DNA from 3 places in the Nitrogeniibacter aestuarii genome. Region 2 is predicted to be linked to each of the others. Evidence: riboswitches for the same ligand, from Rfam matches in the RefSeq annotation. Region 2 holds a riboswitch; each other region holds the start of a gene.
The links. Region 2 has a riboswitch for cobalamin ahead of bluB (5,6-dimethylbenzimidazole synthase). Riboswitches for the same ligand answer to the same signal wherever they lie in the genome.

Region 1: linked by a shared signal. The riboswitch ahead of J0W34_RS08260 (energy-coupling factor ABC transporter permease) and the one ahead of bluB (5,6-dimethylbenzimidazole synthase) in region 2 are both predicted to bind cobalamin.
Region 3: linked by a shared signal. The riboswitch ahead of J0W34_RS03450 (TonB-dependent receptor) and the one ahead of bluB (5,6-dimethylbenzimidazole synthase) in region 2 are both predicted to bind cobalamin.

What each region holds. Positions count from the first base shown of each region.
Region 1 is NZ_CP071321.1:1,772,137-1,778,426, reverse strand. It holds gene J0W34_RS08275 (MauE/DoxX family redox-associated membrane protein) at 1-560, opposite strand, end outside; gene J0W34_RS08270 (DUF3592 domain-containing protein) at 965-1,426, shown strand; gene J0W34_RS08265 (hypothetical protein) at 1,442-1,654, shown strand; cobalamin riboswitch at 1,703-1,903, shown strand; gene J0W34_RS08260 (energy-coupling factor ABC transporter permease) at 2,218-2,847, shown strand; gene cobM (precorrin-4 C(11)-methyltransferase) at 2,844-3,638, shown strand; gene J0W34_RS08250 (sirohydrochlorin chelatase) at 3,635-4,525, shown strand; gene J0W34_RS08245 (precorrin-8X methylmutase) at 4,529-5,206, shown strand; gene J0W34_RS08240 (cobalt-precorrin-5B (C(1))-methyltransferase) at 5,215-6,290, shown strand, end outside.
Region 2 is NZ_CP071321.1:1,376,670-1,382,959, reverse strand. It holds gene J0W34_RS06345 (phosphoglycerate kinase) at 1-861, shown strand, start outside; gene J0W34_RS06340 (diguanylate cyclase domain-containing protein) at 1,036-2,232, shown strand; gene pyk (pyruvate kinase) at 2,316-3,761, shown strand; cobalamin riboswitch at 3,807-3,993, shown strand; gene bluB (5,6-dimethylbenzimidazole synthase) at 4,036-4,779, shown strand; gene fba (class II fructose-bisphosphate aldolase) at 4,890-5,954, shown strand; gene J0W34_RS06320 (gamma-glutamylcyclotransferase family protein) at 6,018-6,290, shown strand, end outside.
Region 3 is NZ_CP071321.1:724,254-730,543, reverse strand. It holds gene J0W34_RS03460 (ABC transporter ATP-binding protein) at 1-233, opposite strand, end outside; gene J0W34_RS03455 (FecCD family ABC transporter permease) at 230-1,174, opposite strand; gene J0W34_RS03450 (TonB-dependent receptor) at 1,237-3,183, opposite strand; cobalamin riboswitch at 3,301-3,531, opposite strand; gene cobU (bifunctional adenosylcobinamide kinase/adenosylcobinamide-phosphate guanylyltransferase) at 3,591-4,148, shown strand; gene cobT (nicotinate-nucleotide--dimethylbenzimidazole phosphoribosyltransferase) at 4,201-5,235, shown strand; gene J0W34_RS03435 (adenosylcobinamide-GDP ribazoletransferase) at 5,245-6,015, shown strand; gene cobC (alpha-ribazole phosphatase family protein) at 6,000-6,290, shown strand, end outside.

The DNA of each region.
Region 1 (6,290 bases), 400 kb from region 2:
GCGACCGGGACCATCAACACGCCCATGGTCGGCCAAGCCAGCATGCCGATCGCCACTGCGGCCTCCGCAAATGGGTAGACATAGGCGTATGGCACCCAGCGGCGCGCCAACTGGTCGTAGCCGAGAAACTGGTTGGAAAACGACTCCAGATCGCGCAGTTTCAGCACTGACAGAATCAGCATCGACAAGGCCACGAACTGCACGATCCACATGATCGGGAAAAAGCCGCTTGCATGCCCGAACTGCAAGGCCATGGCGCCCAGGGCGGCAGTGGCAAACACGGCGATGACCGGGGTGTAAGTCGTACCGTCATCACGTTTCGTGGTCAGGCCGAAGCGCTCTCGAAGAGCGTCGTATCCACCCACCCGCTCGCCGCGGATGAAGGTCTGAGGTGTCGTCTTGACATCGTGCTCCGCCTTGAAGGCCTCGGTCTCGTCGCGAGATGTCAGCAGGTGGTCTTCAACCTCGAAGCCTTCGCGTTCAAGCAAGGCCTTGGATTTGAGGCCGAACGGGCACAGGTGCTCGTCGGTCGCCATTCGATAGAGGACAGCGGTGGTCATGAAAGCCTCCTTCATGCATGCGATGCCGCGCGGGCCCGTCTTGCCGTGAGCCACTGGTGGCGCCGCATTACTTGATTGGTTCACAAACATGATGACAAGAGGCGCCCTGCCTGGCTGTAGGAAAAGCCCGTCAGAGGTTGTCGGAATGCTCGGTCGATTCGGGGTGGGCACGAGCATGGCGCCCTCTATATGCGCCCGGACGCCCCTGAGAAAGTGCGGCTTCGTCCGATCCCGAGCAGGTTGGCGGATGAGCTTCCGTCTGCCAGGGCGCGGCACAAATCAATGCATCGCCCGCGTCGCGTCTCGCCGCCGATTGTGACCAGGCGTGTCGCCATCGCAGCAACATATAAGGACAATGGCATAATTCGACCCCTGTTACAGCCACCCTTCACGGAGCCGGAAAGATGCAAGTCATCAAGATCGTCAAATTCGTATTCACTCTGGTCGGCGCTCTGGTGCTGGCGCTCAGCGCGTACCTGTATCAGGACACGCGCATCTTTGTCAGTGAGGGCGAACACGGCACCGGCACGGTGATCGATCTGCTGCGGTCGGGCGAAGGCACCTATGCCCCACGGGTGAGATTCGAAACACCCGAGGAGCGCGTGGTCGAGTTCACCTCCAGCACCAGTGCCAACCCGCCTGCCTACGAGGTCGGCGAGGAGGTCGACGTCATCTACCCGGCGGATCGCCCGGTAGATGCGCGAATCAGCGGATTCATGACCCTGTGGGGAGGCGCACTCATCACCGGCATTCTCGGTGCTGTATTCTTCCTCATCGGCGGCGGCATGATCGTTTACGGCCTGCTCCGGAACAATCGCAAGGCGTGGCTGGAAAAGCACGGGGTCGCGGTGAAGGCACGTTTCTAGCAAGTCGAACGCAACATGGCGCTGGAGGCTAACGGCCGTCATCCGTTCAGGATCAGCGCCCAGTGGAAAGACCCCGCCACCCAGCGGATTCACATTTTCCTGAGCGAGAACCTGTGGTTCGATCCCAGCGAATATCTGGCCGGTCACGAGACGGTCACGGTGCTTGTCAACCGCGACGACCCGCGCAAACATCACATGGATATCTCCTTCCTGCCGAGCATGGCCTGAACGCGTTGCACACAAGACACCGCTTGCCATTCTCCAGCCAACTGGCATAATGGCGCCTCGCTTTCAGGTGCTTGGCATAAGTTCTGCCGAGTGAAACGGGAAGTCGGTGAAAGTCCGACACTGCCCCCGCAACGGTAAGCGAGTGAAAGCTTCGCGATAAGCCACTGTGCCCATGGCATGGGAAGGCGCGAAGCCCGAGCATCTGCTCCACTCGCAAGTCCGGAGACCGGCCTGACAGCATCGGTGCGACATTGCGGCGGGCAATGCGAGCAGGCGACCGGCACTCCTTTCCGGCTTCCGCCCGCCCGTATTCCATAAGCATGTCGTGATTTTGAACTGTGCGTGCGGGTGAGCACGCGGAGTACGCCATGCCGTCAATCCGCCCGGTCGCCTTTCGCGACCTGCAACGCTTTTCCCTCGTTCTCACGAACGCCTCACATCGTCGTCGCCCATCGCCTCCTGCGATCAGGCCCGTCGCGGCGTGCGCACGCCCCTGCCTTTCCCCACGGACCGGTCGCTGAACGCGCCCGGTCCGCGTCGTTTCATCCACTCAAGGACTCATCATGCACATCGAACCGGGCATGCTCGCCCACACCAAAACCGTCGTTGCATCCGTCGTGGCCGCCGGCGTTCTCGCCCTTCCCCTGCGCAACGCCTTGCTGCGCCCTGCGCTGCTGCTACGCACCCTGCTGGCAACCTGCTTCTTCACCCTCTTCATGCAGGCCTTTCATTTACCCGTGGGCGCGTCGGAGCTGCATTTCGTCGGCGCCATACCCATCTATCTCACGCTGGGGTTTGCACCCACTGCACTGGGCTTCGGGTTCGGCCTGCTGGCCCAGGGCCTGCTCTTCGAACCCGCGGATCTGGTGCATCTGGGGGTCAACACCTTGTCGCTCGTCGTGCCGCTGATGGTCGTCCATCGCCTCTTCGGCAGCGCCCTCGCCCGCCTCGACGTGCGCACCATCCTCAAGCTCGACGCTACCTACTACGCCGGGGTCACCCTGATGGTCGGCTTCTGGCTGTCCATGGCCGAGGTGGCTGTCCCGCTGGGCGCATGGGCGAGCTTCACCGCCTCGTACCTCGCCATTGTCGCCATCGAACCGCTGGTCACCTACATCACCGTCAATCTGCTGCGCCGCCATGCCGATCATCCGGCAGTGCGCATGTGCTTCGACGTGGCCCGGCGCTCATGAGCGGGACGGTCTGGTTTGTGGGGGCCGGGCCGGGCGACCCCGAGTTGATCACCGTGCGCGGACGCTCGTTGCTCGAGCGCGCTGGCGCAGTACTCTATGCCGGCTCGCTCGTTGACCGGGCGGCGACCCGCTGGACGCCCGATGGCTGCGAGATTCGCGATTCCAAAGGGATGACGCTGGACGCCATCTGCACCTGGCTTATCGACGCGGCCTCGTGCCATGAAACGGTGGTTCGTCTGCAGACCGGCGACCCCGGTCTGTACGGGGCTCTCACCGAGATAAGCCGCCCGCTCGATGCGGCCGGCGTTCCCTGGGCAGTGGTACCCGGCGTCTCCTCGGCGATGGCCTCGGCCGCCGCCGCCGGTGAAACGCTGACCCTGCCCGAAGTGACGCAAACGGTGATTCTCACCCGGGTGGCCGGGCGCACGCCCATGCCTGAGGGCGAATCCCTGGCCGAACTGGCGGCCCATCACTGTACGCTGTGCCTCTTCCTGTCCATCACCCTGCTCGATCAGATCCAGCGCGATCTGCGCACTGCCGGCTGGGCCGAAGAGGCACCGATGGTGGTCGTGCACAAGGCCAGCTGGCCGGGCCGCGAGACGGTGGTGCGCGGGACCCTTGCCGACATCGCCGAGCGCTGCCGCGCCGAGGGGATCGACCATCAGGCCATGGTCATTGCCAGCCCGGCGCTGGGGGCGCGGCACTGGCCCGACATCGCCCGCAGCAAGCTCTACGACCCCGATTTCAGCCATCGTTTCCGCCGCGCGCGGACGAGGGAGATTCAACAATGAACAACGACACCACCATCCTGCTCGTGGGCCATGGGTCGCGCAATCCCGCCGGCAATGCGCAGATCGAACACTTTGCCGAACAATGGCGTGCCCGCCAGCCGCACTGGCGCATTGTCATCTGCTTCATCGAGCACGCCGATATCCTGCTCGATGACGGGCTCGACCGGGCGGCCGACAGCGTCCAGCGCGTGATCGTTCTGCCGTTCATCCTCAATGCCGCCGGCCACGTGAAGATGGAGCTGCCCGCGGCCATCGCGCGTGCGCGCAAGCGACACCCCCATGTGCGCTTCGAGTGCGCCCGGCATCTGGGCATGGGCCCGGCGGTGCTCTCGGTGCTCAAGGCCCAACTGGCCGCCCAGATGGCACAACTCGATCATCCCGATCCCAAAACCACCGGCGTGGTCCTGCTCGGTCGGGGCTCGTCAGACGCGGGGGCCAATGGGGAGCTGGCCAAGATGGCACGCTGGATGTTCGAGGACAGCGACCATGAACTCGTGGATCTGGCCTTCACCAGCATCACCTGGCCACGGCTCGAAACCGTGGTGCAGCGTCAGGTACGGCTGGGCATGACCCAGGTGTGCGTGCTGCCGGTGTACCTGTTCACCGGCGTGCTGATGGACCGCATCCAGGCCCAGGTGGCGCGGCTTCGCCACCAGTACCCGCAACTGAGCATTGCCCTTGGCACCCACTTCGGGTTCGACGAGGGCATCTTCGCACTGGTCGATCAGCGCGTGCGTGACCTGGGCGGTGACCAGGGCTTGCTCGAATGCGATGGCTGCAAGTACCGCCGCGCGGCCGAGGCCGAGCACCTGCACGATCACAGCCATACACACCTCCCCGCGAGCCACGGACACATGCACGTGCACGCCCACGTCAATCACGCCTGAATCATGCAGACCAACATCGTCACCGAACAGCTCACGGCTGCCGGTCGGGCCATCGAGCACGACTCCTTCGCCATCATCGATGCCGAGGTCGGCCCCCATGCCTACCCCCCCGAGCAATGGCCGGTCGTGCGCCGCATGATCCACGCCAACGCGGATTTCGAGTTCAACGGCCTCACCCGCTTTCATCCGGACGCGATCGACGCGGCCCTGCGGGCCATCAACGGCGGCCATAGCCGCATCGTTGCCGATGTGGAGATGATCTGCGTCGGCCTGTCGCCATCGCGCCTGGCACATTTCGGACTCGACACCCACCAGTTCATCTCCGATGCGGACGTGATCGAACAGGCCCGCGCCGAGGGCACCACGCGCGCCGTCCAGGCCATGCGCAAGGCTCATCGCCGGGGGCTGCTCGACGGCGCCATCGTGGGTATCGGCAATGCCCCCACGGCACTGATCGAGGTGGTCCGCCTGATTCGTGAAGAGGGCGTACGCCCGGCCCTGGTCGTCGGCATGCCGGTCGGTTTCGTGTCCGCGGCCGAGTCGAAGGCGCTGATGACGCAGATCGATTCGGTGCCCTGGATCGTCATCGACGGACGCAAAGGCGGGTCCACCCTGGTGGTCGCGGCCCTCCACGCCCTGCTGGCACTGGCCGAAGCGCGTCAAGCCGCGACCCGCACGTGACAGGCACCGTGGCAGCCACACCGGAAAAAGTCCGTAAAGGCGATGCGCGACGCAATCGCGGTCAGCGCACGGGATATTCCACCGGTGCCAACGCCGCCGCGGCCGCCACCGCCGCCACCCTGGGGCTGGTGCTCGGCCGCGTGCCCGAGATGGTCGAAGCCACCTTGCCCAACACCACCCGGGTGCGTTTTGCCATCACCAATGGCTGGGTGGGCCAGGATCAGGCCGGTGCCGTGAGCATCAAGGACGCGGGCGATGATCCCGATGCCACGAACGGAGCGCATCTGACGGCCGTGGTCAGGCGCATGCCCGATGGCGCCGGGCGCGTCGATCTCAAGGGCGGCGACGGCGTCGGCACGGTCACCCTCGACGGGCTCGGCCTGACCGTGGGCGGGCCGGCCATCAATCCGGTGCCCCGACGCAACATCATCGAGAACGTCAGCCTCGCCGGCGCGCCCTTGCTGGCCCGGGGCGACAGCCTGGAAGTGACCATCTCAGTGCCCGGCGGCCAGGAGATGGCGAAGAAAACCCTCAATGCCCGCCTCGGCATCCTGGGCGGCATCTCCATTCTCGGCACCACCGGGATCGTGCGCCCCTACTCCACCGCGGCCTTCCGCGCCAGTGTGATCCAAGCGGTCGAGGTCGCCGCCAATCAGGGTCAGGACACCGTGGTGTTCACTACCGGCGGGCGCACCGAGAAATGCGCCATGCGCAGTTTTCCGGCACTGGGCGAGGTGTGTTTCGTGCAGATGGGCGACTTCGTCAAGGCCGCCTTCACCGCGGCGGTACGCCAGGGCATGCGCCACATCATCGTCGGTGCCATGGTCGGCAAGCTCACCAAGATCGCCCAGGGCCTGTCGGTGACCCATGCCTGGCGCGAAGCAGTGGATCGGGACCTGATCGCCGAGGCCGCGCGTGAAGTGGGCGCCCCCGAGACACTCATCGAGGCCGTGCGGGCCGCCGAAACCGCCCGCTTCGCGGCAGAACAGCTCGGCGAACTGGGGCTTGCCGTGGCCTTCCACCGCGCGCTGGCCATCCGCGCCATCCGCAGCCTGCGCGGCCGCTACCCGGGGCCGCACCGGCT
Region 2 (6,290 bases):
GTCCTGCTCGAGAACTGCCGCTGCAACAAGGGCGAAAAGAAGGATGACGAGACGCTGTCGAAGAAGATGGCCGCGCTGTGCGACATTTACGTCAACGACGCCTTCGGCACGGCCCACCGCGCCCAGGCCACGACCCACGGCATCGCACGCTTTGCCCCGGTCGCCTGCGCCGGCATGCTGATGGGCGCCGAGATCGACGCGCTCTCCAAGGCTCTGCACGCCCCGGCACGTCCGCTGGTGGCCATTGTCGGTGGTGCCAAGGTATCGACCAAGCTGACCATCCTCAAGACGCTGGCCGACAAGGTCGATCAGTTGATCGTCGGTGGCGGCATCGCCAACACCTTCCTGCTGGCCGCCGGGCATAACATCGGTGAATCGCTGGCCGAACCCGAAATGGTCAAGGAAGCCAAAGAGGTCATGGACATCATGGCCGCCCGTGGCGCCGAAGTCCCCCTGCCCACCGACGTGGTCGTGGCCGACGAGGTGTCTGCGCTGGCCCGTGCCAACCGCGTCGCCATTGATGACGTGGCCGATCACGACCGCATTCTCGACTTTGGCCCCAAGAGTGCCGCCAAGCTCGCCGACATCATCGCTCATGCCGGCACCATCGTCTGGAACGGCCCGGTCGGCGTTTTCGAGTACAACCAGTTTGCCGGTGGCACCAAGATGATGGCCTCGGCCATTGCCCACTCCGAAGCCTTCTCAATCGCGGGCGGCGGTGACACGCTGGCCGCGATTGCCAAGTTCGACATCGCTGGCGACGTGGGTTACATCTCCACGGGTGGTGGCGCCTTCCTCGAGTTTCTCGAAGGCAAGACCCTGCCGGCCATCGAAGCACTCGAAGCGCGCTTCAACGACTGAAGCCGGTTGTGTTCGCGCACACGTGATGAAGGGCGGCCCCGAGGCCGCCCTTTTTTATACGATGTCCTGATGGCGCTGCACGACCATCCCGCAAGGGCAAAAATCGCTCAAACATGATGCGGACGCGCCGTTGAGACATTATCGATCAGTGTAGATCGCGCCTAACATAGATTCATGCCCATCCCCGTCAGTGCTCTGATCGCTTCCCCGCGACGCCTGCTTGCGGCAATCCTCCTGTTCGTGGCACTGGACCTTTCCGTCCTCGTCACCAACCTGTGGATCGCCCATCAGGTGGCTGAGGATGCTGTGGCCATCAACATGGCCGGGCGCCAGCGCATGCTCTCCCAGCGCATGACCAAATCACTCTTGCTGGCCGCAAACTCCAGCGCCCCCGAGCATGCCGACCTCGCCGCCGAAGAGTTCATTTCGGCTTACTCCCTGTTCAATCAGACACTTGAAGCCTTCGCTCACGGTGGCCAGACACTTGGCGGCGACGGCAAGACGGTGCAATTGCATGCCGTCGACGGCGCCGCCAGCGAGTACATCGCCGAAGCCCGCCGCCTGCTCAAGCCGCTCACCGTGCAATTGGTGGATCACGCGAAGACGGACGCTGTGTGGGCACCAGCCGCCACCTACATGGTCAGCACCAACGTTGAAATCCTCCAGCTGATGAACCGGCTGACCTCCCGCCTGGAGCACGATTCCGTCCAACGGACCGAGCAGCTTCGCGTCATCCAGACGCTCGCGTTCCTGCTCGCACTGGGTAATTTCATCGCCATCGTCATCGGCCTGACCCGCCGCCACAAAGAGATGGAGAACGAAAAAGAGCATTGGCAGCAACTCGCTCGCCACGACGCGCTCACTGGCCTGACCAACCGCAAGGGGTTTTTCGAAGCCGCGGAACGGGTCCTCAGCCGCGCTCAGCGCGAATCGGAGTGCGGCGCCCTGTTCCTGCTCGACCTCGACGGCTTCAAACCCATCAATGACACCCTCGGCCACCCGATCGGCGATCATGTACTGAAGAACTTCGGTGATCGCCTTCAGAGCATCGCCCGCCAATCGGATGTGACAGCACGGCTCGGAGGCGACGAGTTCGTTCTGCTGTGCCCCGGCCTTCAGGGCGCATCGACCATCGACAGCGTGTGCGAGCGCATTGTTGACGCGGTGCGCAGCGTCGGCCCCATGTCGGTGAATGGAAAGTCGCTGGGCGTGAGCATCGGCGTCGCACATTACACGCCCGACAGTTACGACATCAACGCCCTGATTGCCGCAGCAGATCGAGCCATGTATGAAGCCAAGCGCAGTGGCAGCAACCTGTGGCGCACGCAGGTGACGAATTCCGCAATACCCAAGGACGCTCAGTCGCAATGACGCTCGGCGTGCGCATCACTGACACATCATCGCGCTAGAATGCGAGCAGCCAGAGAAATCACAATAAATCGAGAGGAGTCCTGATGGCTCGCCACACCAAGATCGTTGCCACCCTCGGCCCGAGTTCGTCTGAACTGCCCGTCCTTGAACGGATGGTTCATGCCGGCGTCGATGTGGTCCGCATGAATTTTTCCCACGGCACGGCCGAAGACCACATCGCACGCGCCGAAGCCATTCGCGAGGCCAGCGCACGCGCCGGTCGCCCGGTCGGCATTCTGGCCGACCTGCAAGGGCCCAAGATCCGCGTCGGCAAATTTGCCGAGGGCAAGATCACCCTCAAGGAAGGCGCAGATTTCGTCCTCGACGCCAGTTGCAAGGAAGGCAACAACCAGACCGTCGGTCTGGACTACCCCGACCTGCCGAACGATGTGGGCCCCGGTGACATCCTGCTGCTCGACGACGGGCGCATCAAGCTGCGTGTCGAAAAGGTGCTGGGCTCGGCCATCCATTGCCGGGTCAAGGTGGGCGGTCTGCTGTCCAACAACAAGGGGATCAACCGCCAGGGCGGTGGTCTGTCGGCGCCGGCACTCACGGCCAAGGACATGGACGACATCCGCACCGCGGCCAAGATCGGTGTGGACTTTGTCGCTGTCTCGTTCCCCAAGAGTGCGGCGGACATGTACATGGCACGTCAGCTACTGCGTGCCGCCGGCGGGAAAGCCCTGCTGATCGCGAAGATCGAGCGCGTCGAAGCCTGCGCCAACCTCGACGAGATTCTTGACGCCTCTGACGGCATCATGGTGGCGCGTGGCGATCTGGCCGTCGAAGTCGGCGATGCGGCCGTGCCCGCCTTGCAGAAAAAAATGCTGCGCGCCGCACGCGACCGGAACAAGCTGACCATCACCGCCACCCAGATGATGGAATCGATGATCACCAGCCCGGTGCCCACGCGCGCCGAAGTCTCCGACGTCGCCAACGCCGTGCTCGACGGCACCGACGCGGTCATGCTCTCCGCCGAAACCGCCGCCGGCAACTACCCGGTCGAGACCATCGAGGCCATGTCGCGGGTGTGCCTCGAGGCTGAGAAATCCAACGAAGTGACGCTTGAGCGCGACTTCCTCGCCCGCACCTTCACGCGCATCGACCAGTCAATTGCCATGGCGGCCATCTGGACGGCGTACCACCTCAAGGTCAAGGCCATTGCATCGCTCACCCAGACCGGCTCCACCGCGCTGTGGATGAGCCGGCTCAATTCCGGCGTGCCCATCTACGCGCTCACCCCGGAGAAAGCGGCCCGCAACCAGATGACGCTGTACCGGGAGGTCTATCCGCTGCTCATGTCGCAGACCCATCAGGATCGCGACGTGCTGCTCTGGGAGGCCGAGCAGATCCTGCTCGACCAGGGGGCGGTGGAGTATGGCGACCTGATCGTGCTGACCATTGGCGAACCCATCGGCTCGAGCGGCGGCACCAACACGCTCAAGATCGTGCGCGTGGGCGACCACCCGGCACCGGGCGTCGCTGACTGAACGCATACCACCCGAGGGCTGCAGTTTTGCTAGACTGCGCCCCGAATCGTTAATCGACCTTCCGGTGCCCGCCATGGCGGGAGAATCGGGAATGCGGTGCAGGGCTGAGCCCGATTCCGCAACGTGCCCAACGCTGTGAGGGGGACGCCGGCGACCACGATGCCACCGCAAGGGAAGGCGTCGCCGGTGGATGAACCCGAGTCAGAAGACCGGCCGGAAGGCACCTGAAACAGCAAGGCCCGGCTGTTTCCCACACGCTTGATCAAGGGGAATCATGCAAGCGTCCAGCCCTCGCGCGCCCGCACTCGATGCGACCGAACGCGCCATCATCTATCGCAACATGCTGTCGCGTCGCGACGTGCGCAGCCAGTTCGTCCCCGACCCGGTGGACGACGCCCTGCTCGCCCGCATTCTCACCGCAGCGCATTTTGCGCCCTCGGTGGGCTTCATGCAGCCCTGGAGCTTTGTGCTGGTCAGACGCGACGCCATCAAGCAGCAGGTGCATGACGCTTTCCTGACGGCAAATCACGAAGCTGCCGATATGTTCGAAGGCGCTCAGCGCGAGGCCTACAAAACGCTGCGGCTCGAAGGCATTCTCGAGGCGCCGGTCAATCTGTGCATCACCTGCGATCGTGATCGTGCCGGGCCGGTCGTTCTCGGCCGCACCCATCAAAAAGCCATGGACCTCTACAGCACCGTGTGTGCCGTGCAGAACCTGTGGCTGGCCGCCCGCGCCGAGGGATTGGGGGTGGGCTGGGTGAGCATCTTTCACAAGGCCGCCATTCGCGACATCCTCAAGCTGCCCGAGCGCATCATGCCGGTCGCCTATCTGTGCATCGGCCATGTGAGCCACTTTCTCGACCAGCCCGAACTGGAGAAAGCCGGCTGGCGACAGCGACTGCCCCTGGAGGATCTCATCCACTTCGACCAGTGGGGGGGTGAGGACAGCGACGACGCCTTGCGCGCCGAGGTGCGGGCTGCGCAGGCGCTGGCAACAAATGGTTGCCCTCCATTGTGATGCGTCGCACCACAACTTTCATGCAAGCGCGTTAAAATCCCAAGATTGCATTGCGGCACTGCGACCGCAACCCCAACGAACAACCCAACAGATCATCTGGAGAGACTGTCATGCCGCTCGTATCCATGCGCCAGCTGCTCGACCATGCTGCCGAAAACAGCTATGGCCTGCCCGCCTTCAACGTGAATAACCTGGAGCAGGTTCAGGCCATCATGGAAGCGGCCGCCGAAACCGACAGCCCGGTGATCATGCAGGCCTCTGCCGGTGCGCGCAAATACGCCGGCGAAGCCTTCCTGCGTCATCTGATCGATGCAGCGGTCGAGTCCTACCCCAATATTCCGGTGGTAATGCACCAGGACCACGGCCAGTCGCCTGCGGTGTGCATGGCCGCCATGCGCTCCGGCTTCTCCTCGGTGATGATGGACGGCTCGCTCATGGAAGACGGCAAGACACCATCCTCCTACGAATACAACGTCGATGTGAGCCGCAAGGTTGTCGAGATGGCCCACAGCATTGGCGTGACGGTCGAAGCCGAACTGGGCTGCCTGGGCTCGCTCGAAACCGGCATGGCTGGCGAAGAAGACGGTATCGGTGCCGAAGGCGTACTCGATCACAGCGCCCTGCTCACCGACCCGGATCAGGCCGCCGACTTCGTCAAGCAGACCGACTGCGACGCCCTGGCCATCGCCATCGGCACCAGCCACGGCGCCTACAAGTTCACCCGCAAGCCCACGGGCGACATCCTCGCCATCGAGCGCATCAAGGCCATTCACGAGCGCATCCCCAACACCCACCTGGTGATGCACGGCTCCTCCAGCGTGCCCCAGGATCTGCTCGAAATCATCCGCCAATACGGTGGCGACATGAAGGAAACCTACGGCGTGCCGGTCGAGGAAATCGTCCAGGGCATCAAGTACGGCGTGCGCAAGATCAACATCGACACGGATATCCGCCTGGCCATGACCGGCGCCGTGCGCAAGTTCTTCGCCGAGAACCCCTCCAAGTTCGACCCGCGCGAATTCAACAAGCCGGCCCGTGAAGCGGCCAAGCGGGTGTGTATCGACCGCTACGAAGCCTTTGGTTGCGCCGGCATGGCCAGCAAGATCAAGCCGGTGTCGCTCGAGAAGATCGCCGCCCGTTACAAGGCCGGCGAACTCAAACAGGTCGTGCGCTGACACAGCGCCTGATGAGACATCACAACGGCATCTCTCGGGATGCCGTTTTTCATGGAGTGCCTCATGACGCACTGCTTCACCTACGGCTCGCTGATGTGCGAGGACATCTTCACCGCGGTCACCGGCCTGACGCTCAGCCCCCTGCCCGCTCAACTGGCCGGCTATACGCGTCATCCGGTCATCGGCACCGACTACCCGGGCATCCAGCCGGCCGAAGGCAAATCCGTGCCGGGCATGCTGTATCTGGATGTCCCTCATGACGGTCTGGCTCGGCTTGATCATTTCGAAGGTGACGAGTATCTGCGCGAACGCGTTCAGGTCAGGTTGAGCGACGGT
Region 3 (6,290 bases), 650 kb from region 2:
GCGCGCGGCTTCCAGTCACCCAGGCACTCGCCCATGAGCCGCACGCTGCCTTGTTGTGCCGCACGCAAGCCGGCCAGGGTGTGCAGCAAGGTGGTCTTGCCCGCGCCATTGGGGCCCAACAACACCAACCGTTCGCCCGCCCGCATTTGCATGGAGAGGTCGCAACAGATCCACCGGTCGGCAATCTGCACGGCCAGGCCATCCGCCTCGAGAAGGATCGGCGACCCGGTCATCGGGGATGGCGAATCAACAGGAAGAGAAAGACCGGCACCCCGATCATCGCGGTCAGCACCCCCACCGGCAACTGGGTGGGCGCCACCATCGTGCGCGCGGCGGTGTCGGCCAGGGTCATGAGCGTGCCGCCCGCAAACACCGCCACCGGCAAGAGCATGCGCTGATCGTTGCCGATGGCCAGGCGCACCAGGTGCGGCACGATGAGCCCGACAAAGCCCACCAGCCCCACCAGTGTGACCGCTACTGCGGTCAGCAACGAGGCGAGCACATAGATGCCGGCGCGCAATCCCCGCGTGCTCACTCCCAGCGCGCGGGCACTCAGTTCGCCCCGGGCCAGCACGTTCAGGTCGCGCGCAAACGGCAATACCACCAGCAAACCCGCAGCGAGAATCACCAGGGCCGGCCAGGGCCGGCTTGCGCCGGAGACGTCCCCGGTGAGCCAGAACAGCATGGACTGCACGCGGGTGTCGGTGGTCATGACCAGCATGAACACCACCACCGCGCCGCAACCGGCTGCCACGATGACGCCGGTGAGCAGCAAACGGCTCTGGGTCCAGGAACCGTCACCGCGCGCCAGACCGAAAACCAGCAGCATGGCCGAGAGAGCCCCCGCAAAGGCGGCCGTATCGACGATCCAGCTCGCCCAGCCCAGGAAGATGGCACTCAATGCCCCCACAGCGGCACCGCCGGAAACACCGAGAACGTAGGGGTCCGCGAGTGGATTGCGCAGAAGCAGCTGCATGAGGGCACCCGCGAGCGCCAGGAGGCCGCCGCTGGCAAAGGCCGCAAGCGCCCGGGGCAGGCGAAGCTCGCCCAGCACCGCTGCATCCAGACCCGATGCCTTTCCAGCAACAAATGCAACAACACTTTTAAACGAAATATCGACCGATCCAGCCATGAGAGCCGCCACCAAGGCGGCCGCACTGACGAACACCATCATCAGCATCAACCGAGGGATCGACTTTCTGAACACCACTTCTTCCCCGATCAGGCTGCCACGTCTCAGAAATCTGCCTGGACACCAATGCGCCACGTGCGCTTGAAGTCCGTCGGGTAAATGGAATCATCGCGAGTCCAGATGCCGTTGCGGGCCTCGAAAAGATTGTTCACACCCAACGTAGCCATCAAACGTTTTGCACCTAGCGCCTTGACTTCGTATCGGTAAAGAACATCCGTTGAATTGTAGGCACCTTGCTTCTGATTATTGTTGTTTTCGAAGTCACCAATGGCCCATGTCTGGCTACGCCAAGTATGCGTAAGCCGGATGTTGGAACGCTCAGAAAACTGCCAATCTCCGCCAATCAGCAGACCATGAGTTGGAACGCCGGGGAGATCTTTGCCGTCGTAGGCGCCATTACCACCATCTTCTCTGTCGATCTTGGCGCGCACCCACGTGTAATTCAGTACACCTGCGACAGTCTGGGTCAGTTGCCAATGGTCCTGAAACTCAAATCCATACTTATGCGACCGATCAAGATTGGTATTTGTGAAATTACCTTGATCGTAGTAGATCTCGTTTTTTAAGCGTGCGTGAAATACATTAGCCTTGATACGGTGTCCTGCTCCAGTCCAATGCGTTCCAAGGTTAAACGTCTTGACTTCAGCCGGCTCGATGAACCCGTTGAAATTGGCGACTCCCGTCGAAAAGTTCGTTCTGAAGAATCGGTCCACGTCCGGCGCCTGATACGCACTGTTGTAGTTGGCAAATACGGTCCACGCGTCCGTGATGCCGACGTTGGCGCCGATATCCCAAGCGTACAGTTTGTGGTCATCTGAAATTCCCACTGCGCCGAGCGGTTTGTGCGAATAAGAGACGACTTCCCGACGCCCACCTGCCGACAGCGTCAGAGCTCCAAGGGTTGCATTTGCCTGGATATACGCCGCATCGTTTTTCTTTGCCGTTCGCGCGCGGTTGCTTAAAGTCATACGCTCTGAGTCATTCGACTGCCAGCCCACAACAAGTTCCAGCGGACCAAATGCACCGTGCGCACTAATTTCGTCGTACGTTGAATCGACTTGGGTGGCGTAGCCCGAATTGACGAACACGGAATCACGTTCCAACTCGCTATGGCTATATCGCAGCTTTACCCCGTCTGCTAGCTCGAATTCAGCGCCCAGCCCCCAAACATCTTCACTCACCTGCTGCCAAGTGTAATCGCTTCCGGTGTCCTGAGCCGGATCGCGACGAAACTCCGCATTCGTCAGTTTGCCCACGTAGCGCGTATCAAAATACGTGTGAGATGCCTTGGCCTCCAGTTCGAGTCCGTCAAGAGGTTTGCCAGATAACGCCGCACGCCAAGTATTGCTTTCGGATTCGTTTGTATGCCCAGAAGAATCGGGATCCTTCGCGCCATCTGTTGTGGCGTGGTCGAGCGCGGCAGAAACACTCAATCGCTTGTGAACTGCCCCCACTGAGACAGATGCACCGCGGGAATCATCACTACCCAAATACCCCGACACACTCGCCCCGCTTCGGGGTTTGGTGATGATCTGAATCGACCCCGCCATCGCTCCGTCGCCATAAATCACAGAGCCGGAACCCTTCGTAATCTCAATTCGCTCAATATCGGAGAGCGGAATGCTACCCACCAGCTGAGGGGTCATGTCGATATTGTTCATGCGCCGACCGTCAATCGAGATGACGACATTCTGATAGCCGTCCCCGAGCCCGTACCCTCGCACGTCGATAGCAGGCGCCATGGAATTCCCGTATCTCGGCCGAACCTGGACTGAGGTGTTGCGTGCCAGATAATCAAACAGACTCGACGCGCCAGAGCGCTCAATATCCTCTCGCGAGTGAACCTCGGTCGCGAAAGTGGCATCGGCATCCTCGGTGGCAATCCGAGAGGCGGTAATCACCATTGGCTTTCCGCTAGAGTCAGCGAAAACAGAAGCCGGTAGCACAATGGGAACAGCCGCGACTGCGGCCACAACAAAACGGATATTCAAGAGACTCTCCCTGACATGCACGGCGTCCCCGCCGGACATGCGTCGCAGTGGTGAAAGCGCGAGGGGAGCGATTCATGTCAAGGAAATGGACATGCTTCAGCCGCACCCCGCGGCACTTCCGTCATGAGGCTCCAGGCCGGTATCCGGGCTCGTGGCTGCGAACTGGTCGCTCAGTGCATCGCCTTCCCGGGTCCTTGGACCCAGTGGCGGTGGGATGCACCTTGATGCCACTTACCGTTGCGGGGGCAGCACAGGCATTGCGTGCCACATAAGGGCGGCGCTCACCTGTTTCCCGATTATCCCTTGGGTGTGGATCACCCGACAGGCACCTGAAACAACAATTGCCCGAATTCCGGGCAAGTCCGCGATAATACATGAGTTTTTCTTCTTTTTGCACTGCAGGATCCATGACAACCGAACTGATTCTGGGCGGCGCCCGCTCGGGCAAGAGCCGCCTGGCCGAACAGCGAGCCATTGCCCACGGTGGTTGCGTCACGGTCATTGCCACCGCCGAGGCCGGCGACGACGAAATGGCGGCACGCATTGCGCGCCACCGGGCCGATCGCCCGGTGCACTGGCACGTCATCGAAGCCCCCATCGACCTCGCCGGCGCACTGATCGAGGCCGCAAAGCCGGACGGCTGCGTCATCGTCGACTGCCTGACGCTCTGGCTGTCCAACCTGCTCACCCGGGACCCGGTGTCACTCTCGGCACCCCATCCGGCCGACCATGAACCCGGCTGGCAGCGCGAACTGGATGCACTCATCGACACACTGCCCGCACTGCCCGGTGACATCATTCTCGTGGCCAACGAGGTGGGTCTCGGCCTGGTACCCGAGAGCGCACTCGGCCGCCTGTTCCGCGACGAGGCCGGCCGGCTCAACCAGACGGTGGCCGCGGCTTGCGATCGCGTCACCTTCGTCGCCGCAGGCCTGCCACTCACCCTCAAGGGCAGCGCGGCCTGACCCCGCTGGCGTGCTACCATCGGCGCCATTCACGCGCCCCGGATACTCCGTGATGAACATCGCCATCACCCCGCTGGACGACACTCAGGTTGCCAGTCTCCAGCACAAGATCGACACCAAGACCAAGCCGCTGGGCTCACTGGGCCGGATCGAAACCCTGGCCGCTCAGCTGGGGCGCATTCAGCAGACCGATTCGCCCAGCCTCTCGCGCCCTCACGTGGTGGTGTTCGCGGGTGATCACGGTGCCGCCAAAGCGGGCATCTCGGCCTATCCTCAGGATGTCACCTGGCAGATGGTCGAAAACTTTCTCGCAGGTGGCGCCGCCATCAACGTCTTCGCGCGACAGGCCGGCGTGGCACTGCGGGTGGTCGATGCGGGTGTGGCGCACGAGTTCGGCAAGCGCGAGGGGCTGATCAACGCCAAGATCGGGGCAGGCACGGCCAATTACCTCGAGGCGCCGGCCATGAGCGGCACCGATCGCGACAAGGCCATGGCCTACGGCCGACAGCTGGCACACACCCTGGCCAAGGCCGGCTGCAACGCGATCGGCTTCGGGGAAATGGGCATCGGCAACACCGCTTCGGCCTCGCTGATCACCCACTGCATCGTCGATATCGAACTGCCGCTGGTCATCGGCCGTGGCACGGGTCTGGACGACGCCGGGCTGGACCTCAAGAACGCGCTGCTCGCTCAGGCGGTCCGCCGTGGCGGACGCCCGTCAAATCCGCTCGACGCACTCGCCGAGTACGGTGGCTTCGAAATCGCGATGATGACCGGTGCCATCATGGGCGCGGCCGAAAAGCGCATGGTGATTCTCATCGACGGCTTTATCGTCACGGCCGCGCTGCTGGTGGCCCATGCGCTGATTCCGCACATCACCGACTATTGCGTCTTTGCCCATCGCTCGGGCGAGCCCGGCCATGAATTCCAGCTCATGCACCTCAACGCGGTGCCCCTGCTCGATCTGGGGCTGCGCCTGGGGGAAGGCACCGGCGCCGCACTGGCCTTCCCGCTGCTGCAGGCCGCCGTCGGCTTTCTGGCCGACATGGCGAGCTTCGATTCCGCTGGCGTCAGCGACAAAGGCTGAGCCCGCCAGGTGCGCTACCAGCTGGAACTCTTCTTCACGGCCCTGGGTTTCTTCACACGCATTCCCGTGCCTGGCTGGGTGCCGTTTTCCAGCGAGCGCCTGAACCATTCAGCGCGCTATTTCCCACTGGTCGGCATCATCGTCGGCCTGGTGGCCGCCGCCGTGTTCTGGTTCGCACGCCAGTGGTTGCCGTCCAGCCTGTCCGTCATCCTCTCCATGGCGGCCACCGTACGCTTGACCGGCGCCTTTCACGAAGACGGCTTCGCCGACACCTGCGACGGTCTGGGCGGCGGCTGGGAAAAGACGCAGGTCCTCGAGATCATGAAAGACTCGCGCATCGGCAGCTACGGCACGGTGGGCATCGTGCTCATGCTGCTCGCCAAGGCCGCGGCGCTGGTGGAGATCGCCGCGCACGGTGCGCAAGAGGCCATCGTGGCCATGATCGCGGCCCATGCGCTGTCGCGCTTCGCCTCCACCAGCCTGATCCACACCCTGCCCTATGTGCGTGAAGACGCCACCAGCAAGTCCAAGCCCCTGGCCCGTCAGCTTTCGAGCATGGAGCTGGCGATCGCCGCGCTCGGTGGCCTGGCCCCCATGCTGCTGCTCGGCTGGGTCGAGGCGCTGGGTGTTGCCGTCGCGGTACTGATCGTGACCTGGTGGGCGGCACGCATGTTCGCGCGTCGCCTCGGCGGCTATACGGGCGACTGCCTGGGCGCGGCACAGCAAGGCACCGAACTAGCCACTTACCTCGGAATTCTCATCGCATGGAACTCTATCTGATCCGCCACCCGCGCCCGGATGTGGCGCCGGGCATCTGCTACGGCCGCTCTGATGTCGGCATCACCGAATCCGCCCGTGATGTCGCGGCGCGGCTGAAGCCGCACCTGCCCGTCGCCTTCCACCTGCACGCCAGCCCGCTGCAACGCGCGCGCCTGCTGGCGGATGAGCTGGGCAGCGCCATCCTGGACGATCGGCTGATGGAAGTGGACTTCGGCGACTGGGAAGGCCAGAGTTTCGAGTCCATCGGCAGCGCCATCGACGATTGGTCCAAAGAC